3 regions of the Synechococcus sp. R60.1 genome follow, and region 1 is predicted to be linked to each of the others. Evidence: predicted binding sites of a transcription regulator. Region 1 holds the regulator's gene; each other region holds the start of a gene.

The links. Region 1 encodes NtcA, which controls nitrogen genes in cyanobacteria. Its sites were predicted from a motif close to GTANCNNNNGNTAC; they were not measured.
Region 2: a site for NtcA is predicted at 2,740-2,753, ahead of urtA (urea ABC transporter substrate-binding protein). Genes of this name have one in related genera too.
Region 3: a site for NtcA is predicted at 1,953-1,966, ahead of NW834_RS02975 (P-II family nitrogen regulator). Genes of this name have one in related genera too.

What each region holds. Positions count from the first base shown of each region.
Region 1 covers NZ_JANSIA010000103.1:4,239-9,106, forward strand. The annotation lists gene NW834_RS12200 (prolyl oligopeptidase family serine peptidase) at 1-1,352, shown strand, start outside; gene eno (phosphopyruvate hydratase) at 1,349-2,632, opposite strand; gene ntcA (global nitrogen regulator NtcA) at 2,871-3,545, opposite strand; partial or broken gene NW834_RS12215 (M61 family metallopeptidase) at 3,855-4,868, shown strand, end outside.
Region 2 covers NZ_JANSIA010000052.1:170-5,037, reverse strand. The annotation lists gene urtB (urea ABC transporter permease subunit UrtB) at 1-1,103, opposite strand, end outside; gene urtA (urea ABC transporter substrate-binding protein) at 1,208-2,482, opposite strand; gene NW834_RS08490 (S9 family peptidase) at 2,867-4,795, shown strand.
Region 3 covers NZ_JANSIA010000011.1:2,931-7,798, forward strand. The annotation lists gene NW834_RS02970 (ammonium transporter) at 1-1,400, opposite strand, end outside; gene NW834_RS02975 (P-II family nitrogen regulator) at 1,555-1,893, opposite strand; gene NW834_RS02980 (IctB family putative bicarbonate transporter) at 2,044-3,459, opposite strand; gene holA (DNA polymerase III subunit delta) at 4,402-4,868, shown strand, end outside.

The sequences.
Region 1 (4,868 bases):
AAGATGGGAATTACCTCATCATCTCCGTCTGGCGGGGCACGGATCCCAAAAACCTCATCTTCTACAAAGACTTGCGGGATCCCCAGTCTCCTGTAGTAGAGCTCATCCGCGAGTTTGAGGCCGAATACAGCTTCGTGGGCAACGACGGATCCCGCTTTTGGCTGTTGACGGACTGCCAAGCTCCTCGGCGGCGACTGGTGGCGATTGACTTGGAGCAGCCTGACCAGGTGCAGGAGGTGATCCCCGAGGCGGAGGAGACCCTGCAGGGGGTTAGCTTGATCAACAATCAGTTTGTGGCCTTCTACCTCAAAGACGCCCACACCCAGATCAAGACCTTTGCTTTAGACGGCACCTACCTAGGAGAAATCCCGCTGCCCGGGCTGGGATCCGCCAGCGGCTTTGGCGGCAAGCGCTACGACACCGAGACCTTCTACACCTTTACCAGCTTCACTACCCCGCCCACCATCTACCGCTACGATTTCACCAGCGGCACCAGCACCCTGTTCCGTCAGCCCCAGGTGGATTTCGATCCCCAGGCCTACGAGGTGCAGCAGGTGTCTTACACCAGCAAAGACGGCACCCGCATCCCCATGTTTCTCGTCCACCGCCGTGGCCTGACTCGGACAGGGGATCACCCCACTCTGCTGTATGGCTACGGCGGCTTTGGCATCTCTCTTACCCCCAGCTTTTCAGTGGGTCTGGTGGCCTGGCTGGAAATGGGCGGTGTCTATGCCCAGCCAAGTTTGCGCGGCGGCGGCGAGTACGGAGAAGAGTGGCACCAGGCGGGCACCAAGCTCAACAAGCAAAAGGTGTTCGACGACTTTATTGCCGCTGCCGAGTGGCTGATAGCCCATGGCTACACCAACCCCGCCAAGTTGGCCATCTCCGGCGGCAGCAACGGCGGCCTCTTAGTGGGGGCCTGCCTGGTTCAGAGGCCGGAGCTGTTTGCAGCGGCCCTGCCGGCAGTGGGGGTGTTCGACATGCTGCGCTTTCATAAGTTCACCATCGGCTGGGCCTGGATCTCCGAGTACGGATCCCCGGAGAACCCGGAGGAATTCAAGGCCCTCTACGCCTATTCCCCTCTGCACAACCTCAAGCCCGGCACTGCCTATCCCGCCACCCTGATCACCACCGCAGATCACGACGACCGGGTGGTGCCCGCCCACAGCTTCAAGTTTGCCGCTGCCCTGCAGGCAGCCCAGGGGGGATCCCAGCCCATCCTCATCCGCATCGACACCAAGGCAGGGCACGGGGCCGGCAAGCCCACCAGCAAGCTGATTGAGGAAGCTGCCGACCGCTGGGCCTTTTTGGTGCAGGTGCTAGGGATCCCCTGGGACGGAACGGGAAGTTAGCGAGCTCTAGGACCCAGGCCCACCCGACCGGCATAAACTGCCGCTTCCCCCAGCTCGTCTTCGATGCGCAGCAGTTGGTTGTACTTGGCAATGCGCTCGCTGCGGCAGAGGGATCCGGTTTTGATCTGCCCGGCACGGGTGGCCACCGCCAAGTCGGCAATGGTGGTGTCTTCCGTCTCGCCAGAGCGGTGGCTGATGATGGTGCGAAAGCCGGCTTGAACTGCCAATTGGATGGCCGAGACGGTCTCCGTCAGGGTGCCGATTTGGTTGGGCTTGATCAAAATGGCGTTGGCGGCGGCGCTGTCGATACCCTTTTGCAGGCGGGTCAGGTTGGTTACAAACAGGTCATCTCCCACCAGCTGTACCCGGGATCCCAGTTGAGCGGTCATGGCTTGCCAACCGGCCCAGTCTTCTTCCGCTAGCCCATCTTCAATGGAAAGGATGGGATAGTTGGCCAGCAGTTGCTGGTAGTAAGCCACCATATCAGCCGCGCTGTGGGCTTTGCCCTCAAAGTGATATTGCCCATCCTGCAGCAGCTCGTTGGCGGCCACATCCAAGGCCAAGGCGATATCTGCTCCCGGTTTGTAGCCTGCCTGTTCAATAGCCGTCATCAGCAGATCCAAAGCCGCCGCATTGGAGTCGAGATCAGGAGCAAACCCCCCTTCATCCCCCACACCGGTGGACAGCCCCTTCTGCTGCAGCACTTGTTTTAGTACCGCAAACACCTCAGCCCCGTAGCGCAGCGCCTCGCGAAAGCTGGCCGCTCCAATGGGCACAAGCATAAATTCTTGAATATCGACGTTGTTGTCGGCGTGGGCGCCGCCGTTGAGCACGTTCATCAGCGGCACCGGCAGCAGGTTGGCAAAGGGCCCCCCCAGGTATTTGTAAAGAGGCAAGCCCACTGCTTCCGCAGCCGCTTTGGCTGTCGCCAGAGAAACTGCCAAAATAGCGTTGGCCCCCAGGCGGGACTTGTTGGGGGTGCCGTCCAGGTCGATCAGCAACTGGTCAATACGGGCTTGGTTGAGGGCATCTTCTCCCTGCAGCTCCGACTGGATGGGGCCAAGGATGTTTTCCACCGCCCTCAGCACACCCTTACCGCCGTAGCGTTTGGGATCCCCATCCCGCAGCTCGTGGGCCTCGAAGGTGCCGGTCGAAGCACCGCTGGGAACCTGCGCCAAGCCCGTTGCCCCATTGGCTAGACCCACCAGGGCTTCTAGGGTGGGACGCCCTCGCGAGTCGAGGATCTCATGGGCGGTAATCCACTCGATGGCTGTTTCCACAGTTACACCTCAGCAATTGGCTAGATAGCTCTGGCCAAAGCCAGATCCCCCCATAGACTAGTAGGTTTTTGCCCGCGATCCGGTCAGCTTCCAGAAAACTTTAAGTCTGTCCTTTAGGTATAGAGATTCTTCAAGGCTGCAGCAGTAGACTGAACATAAGCCGGGTAGAGCTTCAACCAACCATCGAGCGGGGTTTGCCTGGGCAAGGTGCTACTCAGGAGGTGTTCTCCTCTTCCTTCTAGGCAAAGCGATGGCTCAGCCGCATCGGGTCGTGTACGGTGATCTTCTTCTTGTGAATGGAGATGTACTTCTTCTTGCGCAGCTCTCCCAACAGGCGGGTGATGGTGACGCGGGTTGAGCCAATGGCCTCGGCAATGGCCTGGTGAGACAGCTTGAGATCGATGGTGACCCCATCCGGGCCAGGCACTCCGAAATCGCGACAGAGGATCAACAAAAAGCTGACCAGACGGGATCCCATGTCGCGATGAGCCAGCGTCTCGATCATCATCTCCGTTTGCAAAATGCGGGACGACAGGCTTTTAACCAGCAACATGGCCAGTTCGGCGTTCTCCTGCAAGGATTTTTCCACCTGCTCGATCGGTAGAGAGAGTAACTCGGTAGGCGTAAAAGCCACCGAGTGATAAAAGCGGTCGGAGCGCTGTCCCGTGATAAAGGAGAGCACGCCGAAGATGCTGTTTTCGCGTAGGAGGGCGACGGTGATTTCCTCCCCCATTTCGTAGACCCGCGAGAGCTTAACCGCTCCCTTTACCAAAAAGTAAACCCGCTCCGCCGGATCCCCTGGAAAAAAAATGGTCTTCCCGCGCTCAAACGTTTCGATAACCGGAGGATGGTGAGGGCCTCCCAATTGCTTGAAGGCTGTGATCAGAGATTTTTCCGCTACGGCCACCGCCATACTCATTAACCTTTTAAGGTCAGTTTATACCTAAGATCAACCTATTAAGATCAATCTAGAAGCATTAGGCTAGGTTGCAACCCCTTGACTTCAGAATCGATGATGATACCAAGATTTACCCTAAAGTAGAAGGTTCTGCCCAGGCATCTTTGTAGCACGTGCTACATTTTTGAGTCTCGTTTTTGCCCCAGAAAGGGATCCCCAACCGAAAGCAGGGGTTAGGATAAGAGCCATTGTCGCTGGGGGTTGCGTCGGCCCTTGGCGGTAGAGAGTGGAGTGGGTTGGAACATTCTATCTATCTATCTATCTATGGGGAGCCCGGAGGCTGTTGTTGCTGCACCTTCTCAACTGAGCCGCCAGCATTTCACAGTGCGGATGCCGGATCCGGCCAATCACCTGCTGGAGGTGGAACTGCAGATCCAAGAGGTGGATCCAGAGGTGCCTTTGCGGCTGCGACTGCCGGTGTGGACGCCGGGATCCTACCTGGTGCGGGAGTATGCCCGTCATGTGCAGGAGTTTCAGGCGGCAACTGAGCAAGGGATCCCTTTGGCCTGGCGGAAGGTGGACAAGAACACCTGGCAGATCGATCCGCCGGGCTGTTCTGCCGTGAAGGTGTGCTACCGGGTCTATGCCTATGAGCTGACGGTGCGCACAAACCATCTGGATTTGACCCACGCCTATTTCAACGGGGCAGCGCTCTTCCTCTACGTGCCCGGTCGCGAGCGGGAACCTTACACCTTGACGGTGATCCCCCCCAAGCCCGATTGGCGCATCGCCACCAGTTTGCGGCCCTTGACCTCTCCTTCTGAGGATCCCACTTCCGGCCAGTCTTTTGTGGCAGAGGACTATGACGAGCTGGTGGATAGCCCGGTGGAGGTGGGCCTGCATCGGATGCAATCGTTTGAGGTGGAAGGGATCCCACATTACCTTGTGGTTTGGGGGTCGGGCACTCTGGATGTCGATCGGGCCGTTGCCGATGCCAAGGCCATTGTCGAAACCACAGCCGCATTTTTTGGTGGGCTACCCTACGACCGCTACTGGTTCATTGTGCATTTGTCGCCGGGAGGATTTGGTGGCCTTGAGCACAAGTACAGCACCACCCTTCTTTACTCTGGGCTAGAGCTGCATCAGCCAGAGTCCTATCGTCGGTTTTTGGCTCTGATGGCCCACGAGTTGTTTCATGCCTGGAATGTCAAGCGTCTGCGTCCTCTGGCATTGGAAAAGATCGATTACAACCAGGAAAATTATCTGGAATGTCTGTGGTTTTGTGAGGGGGCGACCAGCTATTACGAAAACGTCATCTTATTGAGGGCAGGGATCCTC
Region 2 (4,868 bases), on a different contig from region 1:
AAAAAGGCCACGATCAAAGCAAAGACCATCACCTTGGCCATGCTCGTGGTGGCAAAAAAGTTGAGGGTATCGGTCAGGATGGGCACGTTGGGAAAAATCAAAGCCAGCGTCCCGGAACCGATGACAAAGTTGGCAATCCCGATCCCAAGCGCTGCCACAATGCTGCCCAAAAGCTTACCGACACCCCCCACGACGACCACCATAAAGGTATCCACGATGTAGTTTTGGCCGGTGTTCGGCCCCACGGATCCCAGCAGGCTGACCGCTACGCCGGCCACTCCCGCCAGACCCGAGCCGACGGCAAAGGTGAGGGCATCCACCTTTTGCGTAGGGATCCCTACACAGGCGCTCATGGCCCGATTTTGGGTAACCGCCCGGATGCGCAGCCCCCAGCGGGTGCGTTGCAAGAAGAAGTACAGCCCTAGGATGCAGAAGACAGTGAGGGCGATGATAAACAGGCGGGTATTGGGCAAAAACAGGCTGCCCACCGGGATCCCACCCCCCAGCCAACGGGGAGCGGTCACATCTTTGTTCTGGGCTCCAAACCAGGGTTGAGTGACTGCTAAAGCATAGGTTTGCGCCAGCACCCGCCCCCCCACCGCTGCAATGGCCGTGGAAAGCACCAGTAGCAGCGCCAGCGTCCACCCTTTGAGGCGCGGCCAATCCGTTCGCCTGGACAAAAGCCACCAGCCGCCGAAAAAGAGCACCGCGAAGGCCCCCAAGCGGAAAGCCAGCACCCAATTGACGCTGCGCACAAACTGCTGCAGGATCAGGCTCACGCCCCAGGTGGCCAAAAGGGTCTCCAAGGGTCGGCCATACAAAAAGCGAATCACCCCCCGCTCCAGGGCTAGTCCCACCAGAGCCGTGACGGCAAAGGCAGCTACCAAAGCTGGGAAGATGTACAGATCCCGCCAGGGATCCCCTAGGGGACGAAAGGCATTTTGAACCACAAAAGTGGTGTAGGCCCCCAACATCATCAGCTCCCCATGGGCCATGTTGATGACCCCCATGAGGCCGAAAACAATGGCCAAGCCCAGAGCGGCTATCAGCAAGACGGTGCCGATGCTAAGGCCGTTAAACAAGCTATCCAAGAGCAAGGTCATCGGCAGGGGATCCTCCTTCCAACTTGACCGGGGAAGCTTCTTAAGCGGCAGAGCGGGATCCCCGACCCTATCCAAACGGCAAGGGATCCCAGCCCTGGCCAGGACTAGCTGACTTTGTAGCGACCGCCCTTGGCCGGATCTGACCAATCGCAGGCAAAGCCCTTGGTCTCTGCCACAAACTGGTTCCAGGGCTGCGGCTCCACGGCATCCGTAGAAAAGATGACATCAAACAAACCGTCAGAGCGCACCTGGCCGATCCGCACATACTTGGTCAGGTGGTGATTGGTGTTCATGGTTACCAAGCCTTCTGGGGCATCAAAGGTCTGGCCATAGGCTGCCTGCCGCACGGCGTCGATTTCCACTGTTCCCGCTTTTTCCACTGCCTGCTTCCAGATGTAAACCATGATGTAGGCGGCTTCCATCGGGTCGTTGGTGACGCGGTTTTGGCCGTATTCTGCCTTGAAAGCTTCCACAAACTTCTTGTTGGCAGGCGTATCCACCGTCATAAAGTAGTTCCAGGCGGCGAAGTGCCCTTCCAAGAATTCGGGGCCGATGGCCTGTACCTCTTCTTCAGCAATGCTGACGGACATGGAAGGATAGCGATCCGGCCCCAGCCCTGCCCCTTTCAACTGTTTGAAAAAGGCCACGTTGCTGTCGCCATTCAAGCTGTTGTAGATCACACCGCCATTGGGAAGAGCGGCCCGGATCTTGCTGATGATGGGGGTAACTTCTGTGTTGCCCAAAGGCAGATAGTCTTCACCCACCACTTTGCCCCCCAGGGCTTCCAACTGGGCCTTGATGATGGTGTTGGCCGTGCGGGGGAACACGTAGTCGGATCCCACCAGGAAGAACTCTTTGCCCTTGTTCTTGAGCAGCCATTCCACCGAAGGCTCGATCTGCTGGTTGGGGGCAGCGCCGGTGTAGAAGATGTTTTTGGAGCACTCTTGTCCTTCGTACTGCACGGGATACCAGAGCAGGTGCTGCTTGGATTCAAACACCGGCAACACGGCTTTGCGACTGGCCGAAGTCCAGCATCCAAACACCGTTGCCACCTTGTCCACATCGATCAATTTGGTGGCTTTCTCGGCAAAGGTTGGCCAATCGGAAGCCCCATCCTCGATAATCGGCTCGATCTGCTTGCCCAAAACCCCACCGGCGGCATTGATCTCTTTGATGGCCAGCTTTTCCGCATCCACCACGCTGGTTTCCGAAATGGCCATGGTGCCGCTGAGGGAGTGCAAAATGCCAACGCGAATGGTCTCTCCCTGGGCGTAGGCGGGCACAGACCGCTTCACCCAGATCTGCGGCCCCAGGGCCGCCCCGGCTCCGGCCAGAGCGCCCATTTTCAGCACTTGACGACGATTAAATGATAGAGCCATCGGTGATCTCCGAAACGAAGTGAGTGCAAAGGGTATTAAGAAGTCCAGTTGTTGCAGCAGCCCGGCCAATAGAGGGAAGCACCTAGCTCATCACCTCGCCCATGTGTTAAATTTGCCCAACTGCAGTCGGCTGAGGCTTTCACCGAATGCCTTCCCAACATCAACAGAGGAAAAGGCTAATCCTGCAGTCGAGAAAGCGTCGTGCGTCCCTGTTGCCTTAACGTGTTCCATCAAACCCATTCGGCCCGGAGAGAATTGTATCGCGGGATACCTTTTCCCAGAATCCGAGCCCTTTCCCCACAGGCTGTAGGCAAAGGCAGGGATCCCTTGCTGCCGGCATAATAGGGGTTCTGGGGTCGAGAATTAGTTGAGAGTTAACAGCTTATGGTGCAACAGGCTGGCTATGGATCTTGGCGATCCCCGATTACCGCTGACCTGGTGGTGACGGGATCCCTGCGCTTGGGACAGATGGTTTGGGATCAGGGGGATCTCTACTGGACGGAGGGTCGCCCGCAAGAAAAAGGGCGCAATGTGTTGATGCGGCGCTCTGCCGACGGGATCCCTGTGGAACTCACGCCAGCACCCTTCAATGTGCGGACGCGGGTGCATGAGTATGGAGGCGGAGCTTATTGGGTGTCGGCAGGGGTAGTGTATTTTTGCAACTTCGCTGACCAACGGCTCTACCGCCTGCTGCCGGGTTCAGATCCCCAGCCCCTGACGGAAGCAGGCCCCTATCGCTATGCAGATGGGGTGGTGGATCGGGCGCGTGGACGCATCCTCTGTGTGCGGGAGGATCACAGCCGCCAGGGAGAGCCGGAAAACAGCCTTGTCTCGATTGACTTGGAAAGCGGATCCCAGCAGATTTTGGCTTCTGGGCACGACTTCTACGCCAGCCCGCGCCTCAGTCCAGACGGCCAGACCTTGGTATGGCTGACCTGGGATCACCCCCAAATGCCCTGGGACGGCACAGAGCTGTGGCGGTCTGAGGTGAACCCTGACGGCAGCTTGGGAGAACCTCAAAAGCTGGCCGGTGGCCCTGCCGAGTCGATCTTCCAGCCCCAGTGGTCACCGCAAGGGGATCTCTACTTTGTTTCCGATTGCAGCGGCTGGTGGAACCTCTATCGCTGGGATCCCCAGGGCCCCATTCCCCTCTGCCCTATGGAAGCGGAGTTTGGAGAGCCGCAGTGGGTGTTTGGCCTGAGCACCTACGGCTTCTGTGGCGATGGGCGCATCCTGGCCTGTTATGAACAAGACGGGCTGTCTCATCTGGCTTATCTGGATCCCCATTCAGGACAGTTGGCAGGGATCCCCTTGCCCTACACCCAGATCAGCGGTTTGCAGGTGAGTGGGGAAAAAGCCGCTTTCCTGGCCGGATCCCCGACGGAAGCCACTGCCTTGGTCTGCCTAGACTTACCCTCCAGCCAAGTGGAGGTGGTGGCCCGTTCCAGCAGCGTGGCGGTGGATCCCGACTATCTGTCGATCCCAGAGCCCATTGTTTTTCCCACCGGTGGCGGCAAGGAAGTGGCCTACGCCTTCTTCTATCCCCCCAAAAACCGAGACTTTGTTGCCCCTGCTGGCGAAAAGCCACCCCTGCTGGTGAAAAGCCACGGCGGGCCCACCGGGGCGACGGCAGCGGTGCTCAACCTGGGGATCCAATACTGGACCAGTCGGGGGATTGCCGTTTTGGATGTGAACTACCGGGGCAGCAGCGGCTACGGACGGGCCTATCGGGATGCCCTCAAAGGCCGGTGGGGCCTGGTGGATGTGGAAGATTGCATCGCCGGATCCCAATTTTTGGCAGAACAGGGCAAGGTGGATGGGGAACGGCTGCTCATTCAAGGGGGCAGCGCTGGCGGCTATACCACGTTGGCGGCCTTGACCTTCCACAGGGTCTTCCGGGCGGGTGCCAGCTACTACGGGGTGAGCGATCTGGAAGCCCTAGCCCAGGAGACCCACAAGTTCGAGTCTCGCTACTTGGACAGCCTTATTGGCCCCTACCCAGAGCGACGGGATCTCTACCGGGAGCGCTCCCCCATTCATCACCTAGAGGGCCTCAATTGTCCGGTTATCTTCTTTCAAGGCTTGGAAGACGCCATCGTGCCCCCCAATCAGGCAGAGAGGATGGTGGCAGCGCTGCGGGCCAAAGGGATCCCAGTGGCCTATGTGCCCTTCGAGGGAGAGCAACACGGCTTTCGCCAGGCGGCCAACATCAAACGGGCTTTGGAGGCAGAGCTTTACTTTTATGCCCAGGTGTTGGGGTTTCCGCTGGCAGAACCTCTTGAGCCGGTTCGGATCGAGAACTTGGACATCTGATGATGACTGCTCAATGGGTCGAATAGAAAGGGATCCCGTCCCATCTATGGCCCATTGTTGCTCCACAACGCTG
Region 3 (4,868 bases), on a different contig from region 1:
GAATCGGTGGCAGCAGTAACGAAGTCGGGGTAGGCCACGTTGCCATGCTCGCCCACATCCAAACCGGCGATCTCTTCCTCGGCGCTGGTGCGCAGGCCGGTTACAGCCTTGAGGATAAAGAACAGGATCAAGCAGGTAATAAAGGGCCAGAGGAAGTAGGCCAGAGCGCCCACCACTTGTACCCCAAATTGGGCCCAGGTGACCTCTTCAGCATAGTTGGCATTGGCAAAGAAGGGGATCCCTGCTGCCAACACCCCCCAGATACCACAGGTGCCGTGTACCGAAATCGCGCCCACCGGGTCATCAATTTTCAGCACCGTATCCAGGATCACCACCGAAATCACCACCAGAATCCCGGCCACCGAGCCGATGATCAGAGCACCCAAAGGATGGACGCTATCGCAAGGGGCAGTGATCCCCACCAAGCCGGCCAGGACACCGTTGGCGGCAAAGGTCATATCCGGCTTGCCAAAATGAACCCAAGAGGTGAACATCGCCCCAATTGCTCCAGCCGAAGCTGCCAGCAGCGTATTCATGGCAATCCAGCCAATATCGACAGAGGCTGCAGTGGTGGAACCGGCATTAAACCCGATCCAGCCCAAGGCGAGGATAAACACCCCCAACATCCCCAGCGGCAGGTTGTGGCCGGGAATAGCCCGCGGCTCTCCATTGGGGCCGTACTTGCCAATGCGAGGGCCAAGCGCGATCGCACCTGCCAAGGCCGCAGCGCCCCCTACCAAATGCACCACCCCCGACCCGGCGTAGTCGATGTAGCCCAGATTTTCCAGCCAGCCGGCTGTGCCGCCGTTGTAGTCGCCGAACAGCCCGTTCCAGGCCCAACCCCCAGAGATGGGGTAGATTAGCCCAGAAATAACGATGGAGTAGATCAAGTAGGCCAAGAACTTGGTGCGCTCCGCCATCGCTCCGGAAACAATGGTGGCGGCGGTAGCGGCAAACACCATCTGGAAAACAAAAAAGGTGAAAGGCCAGCCGTCTGCCTCGTAAGCCTGCTGCCAGCCAAAAGCAAACCAGTCGGTGCCGAAGAAGCCACCACTGTTGCCGAACATGAGGCCAAACCCAATGAACCAGAAGGCGCAACAGCCCATGCAGAAGTCCATCAAGTTCTTCATCATGATGTTGGCGGCATTCTTGGCGCGGGTAAAGCCCGTCTCCACCATGGCGAACCCTGCCTGCATGAAGAACACCAAGGCCGCCGACACGATCGTCCAAACAACGTCAGCGTGTTTCTGAACTTCCTCGGCCTCTTGAGCAAAGGCAGTTCCCTGGCCGAATAGAAAAACCAGCGCAGCCATTAGAGCGGCAGTCAGACTCCACTTGGCCGGTCGCCAAAGCCACTGGGGCACCTGGCTCTTGAGCTTTTGGATCATTGTCGTACTCATGCTTTTCGACTCACCTAAAGTGACAGTACTTCTCGCAACACATTACCCGAAAAGTAGGGCAAGAACACCTCATCAGATATACAGCAAAAGAGACATGAAGCAAACTCACACGAGGCTCAGGCCGGGCAACCCAAACCCTGAACGTGATTCCTTCTCATAGGGCATCTTGGTTGAGCTCGCCAGTGCGGATGCGGATGGTTTTTTCGACGGGGCTGATGAAAATCTTGCCATCCCCGATTTCGCCGGTGCGAGCCGCTGCAATCAGCTTCTCCACCACCGTATCCACCAGGTCATCTTCAACCACGATCTCCACTTTCAGCTTTTGTAGGAACTCTACCGTGTACTCGGATCCCCGGTAACGCTCGGTTTGTCCCTTTTGGCGACCAAAGCCCCGCACTTCACTTACAGTCATGCCGACAATCCCGGCATTGACCAAAGCAATTTTGACCTCATCCAACTTGAATGGCCGGATTACGGCCTCGATTTTTTTCATTTGCCTCCTGCACCCCGGATAATTCCGCTAATTTCTAACACTACTGACACCTGCAAATTGTAAAAACAGATACATTTTTATCTCCTACTGAAGATGCTTACCACTCTGGATTTGCTCCCGTCAAGACCGGAAGGCCAAGCTTAAGCTACCTTAACGGGAGGAAGTCCCCACTGGCGTCTCACCAGCATCTGTAAGCGGCTGAGGGCTGAGAGAGGCCAAGCTGGCTGTAATAAGCGCTACCGCAAGCCACCACAGCATTTGTACCTGGGGACGATACCAGATGGTATCCACCAAGCCGTGGGCCATCATGCCGGTGCAAGCGGCCAAGCCTGCTGCCACCCATAGACCCTGCGGATCCCGCAAGTTGAGCAAAGTTTTCCAGCATCTCCAGCCGTGATCCCAGAGCACCAAGAGGAACCAGGCGAAAGTTAAGGAGCCGATGAAGCCAGTCTCCACGGTGAGCTGCAGAGGCACCGAATAGGCTCCGAGGGCGCTGAAGTTGCCTCGTTGGTAAAGGGGGTAGACGCGGTTAAAGGCGACATTGCCGGGGCCGATCCCCAAGATGGGAAAGTCGCGGATCATGTCCAAGACCGCCGCCCAGACATTGAGGCGAAAGTTGTTGCTGGTATCCAACCGCCCCCAAAAAAGGCTCTGCACCCGCAGCCGCAGAGGGCGTACCGTCAGGATTCCGAGCAACAAAGCGGCCCCCCCTCCACTCAACAGAACCGGCAAGGCCCAACGCCGCCAACGAGCCGGCAAATCGATAGAGTGCCACTGCGCCAACAACACGGCCATCAGGGTCAGCATAGCCAGCCCCCCAATCCAGGCGCCACGACTGTAGGTGAGCAACAGGCAAATCAGGTTCACCGCCGTCGTAAACCCGGCCAGGAGTTTCGCCCCCCAACTGGGCCAAATCCAAGTGGCGGCCAGCCCCAGGGGAATGACCGGGATCAAGTAGCCCCCATACAGATTTGGATTGCGCAGATAGCTGTACACCCGCGTCAGACCCGCCAAACCCGACTCCGGATCCACCCAGGTGGCCAGTTCCGCTGCCCCATATAAGTATTGCCGCAGGCCATGGATCCCCATCACCAAGCTGACCAAAAGCAGGGATCCAACGATCCCATCTCGGAATTGGGGTTTGCGCAGCAGACGATGCAACAACAGATAACCAGCCAGGTAGAGAGTCAACTTCAGCCAGCCATCCCGTGCTGCGTAGGCAACCGGAGAGAGAATCGTTGCCAAGGTGGCAATTCCCCAGAAAAGGCCCAGGGGCAGATGCAGCGGCAGCCCAATCGGCATTTCCACCAAAGCGCACAGGCCCACCAGAGCAGCCATAGCCAGCAAAATCAGGCCCAGGATGCCGGTGGAGCTGTGTGCAGAGAAAATCCAGTAGAGCAGCACTAGCCCCAGGCCAATCCGGTCGGAAGTTTGAACCAATATGCTGCTCTTCCCCCAACTTTGCAGGGATCCCAATAGACGACCCAAAAGGCTTCCCTGCTGCCAAGCCTTGATGGGAAAATCGCGCAGCAGAAAACCGTGCCACCGTTGCGTTGCTCGTTCCATAACCCTCCGGAGCCTGTTGGGCACAAGTTCATACGCCCCAAGTCACCTTCCGATTGCGTCGGTGGGACGAAGTTCTAGCTTATATCCCCAGAGGCAAGGAGACAACGAAGAAGAGCGCAACCTCTTATCGCGCCAGCCGGACAAAGTACCCCTCAACAAAAACAAAGAACCGGCTGACTCACAAGACTCTACAAGACAAAAGGCATCGAAGAGTTATCAAAGTTGGGTTTTCAATCTTAAGAACAAGTCTCTGTAAAAAGCAAAGAAGAACAGCAGGAAAAACTACAAAAAGCTCTATCTCAATCTTCAATCAAATGTTGGATTGCCGCAATCGAAGATCTCCTGACCTACCACAGACCGATTCTCAAAAGATTCTTCAGGCAACACAGGCTAACACTTGACCTTGAGATCCTCTTTCACCTTCGGCATTAGGAGAAGGGATTTGATCGCCTAAGCGGGATCCAGACCAACCTTCCTTGGCTCTAACTGCGTTCTGGGAATTGGAGTTGGAATAGTGAATCTGAATACGAGTAGGACGGCCCAGACCCAGGGCGGATCCCATGCAACGGGCTAAGATTTGCACCTTAAACTCAAACTCGCCAATGCCATCCATAATCTTTAACCCTGCAGTCTCTGCTCCTAATTCAACTGTAGGAGAAGGTCTACGAAACCTCTTCAGTGGGAATACAGAACTTTTTGAGCTGCGGAGACTTCTGGATTATGAAAGTTATGTAAAGATGCCTTTGTTTTCGCCAGACAGGGCGAGTACTTGACCTATTCTTAAACAACTTGAGTCAAGCTGGGCTCGGTATCTTCACTTGGACTGACTCCCTCCACCAAGCTGAGCAGGGATCCCAGCCAAACCGCTTAGACAAGGGGAACTGACCTACGCAAAATGGAGGAAGTAGGGGAAAAGCATCTCGTAAATCACTCGGTCGAAGCGTGCCCGTTTACCTGTACTGGGGGGATGATACCTATCGCCTGATGCAGGCGGTACAGCAGTTGCGGGATCAAGTGCTGGATCCCCACTGGGCAGCTTTTAACTACGATCGCCTGCCGCCGGAATCCACGGTTGCCGGGCTCAACCAAGCCATGACCCCGCCGCTGGGATCCACCGCCCGCTTGGTTTGGCTGGAAGAGACGACGCTCACCCACCATTGCCCGGAAGATCTGTGGGAAGAAGTGGAGCGCACACTGGCCCAGTTGCCCCCCACCACCCATTTGCTCTTGACCACCAGCAGCAAACCGGATGGGCGCCTGAAATCCACCAAAATCCTCAAAAAAACGGCCATTGTCCGCGAGTTTTCCCAACTGGCCCCTTGGGATGAAGAGGGCATTCTCCAGCAGGTGCAGCGGGAAGCCCAACAACGGGATCTGGCCCTCAGCCCGGCAGCCGCCCAGAAATTGGC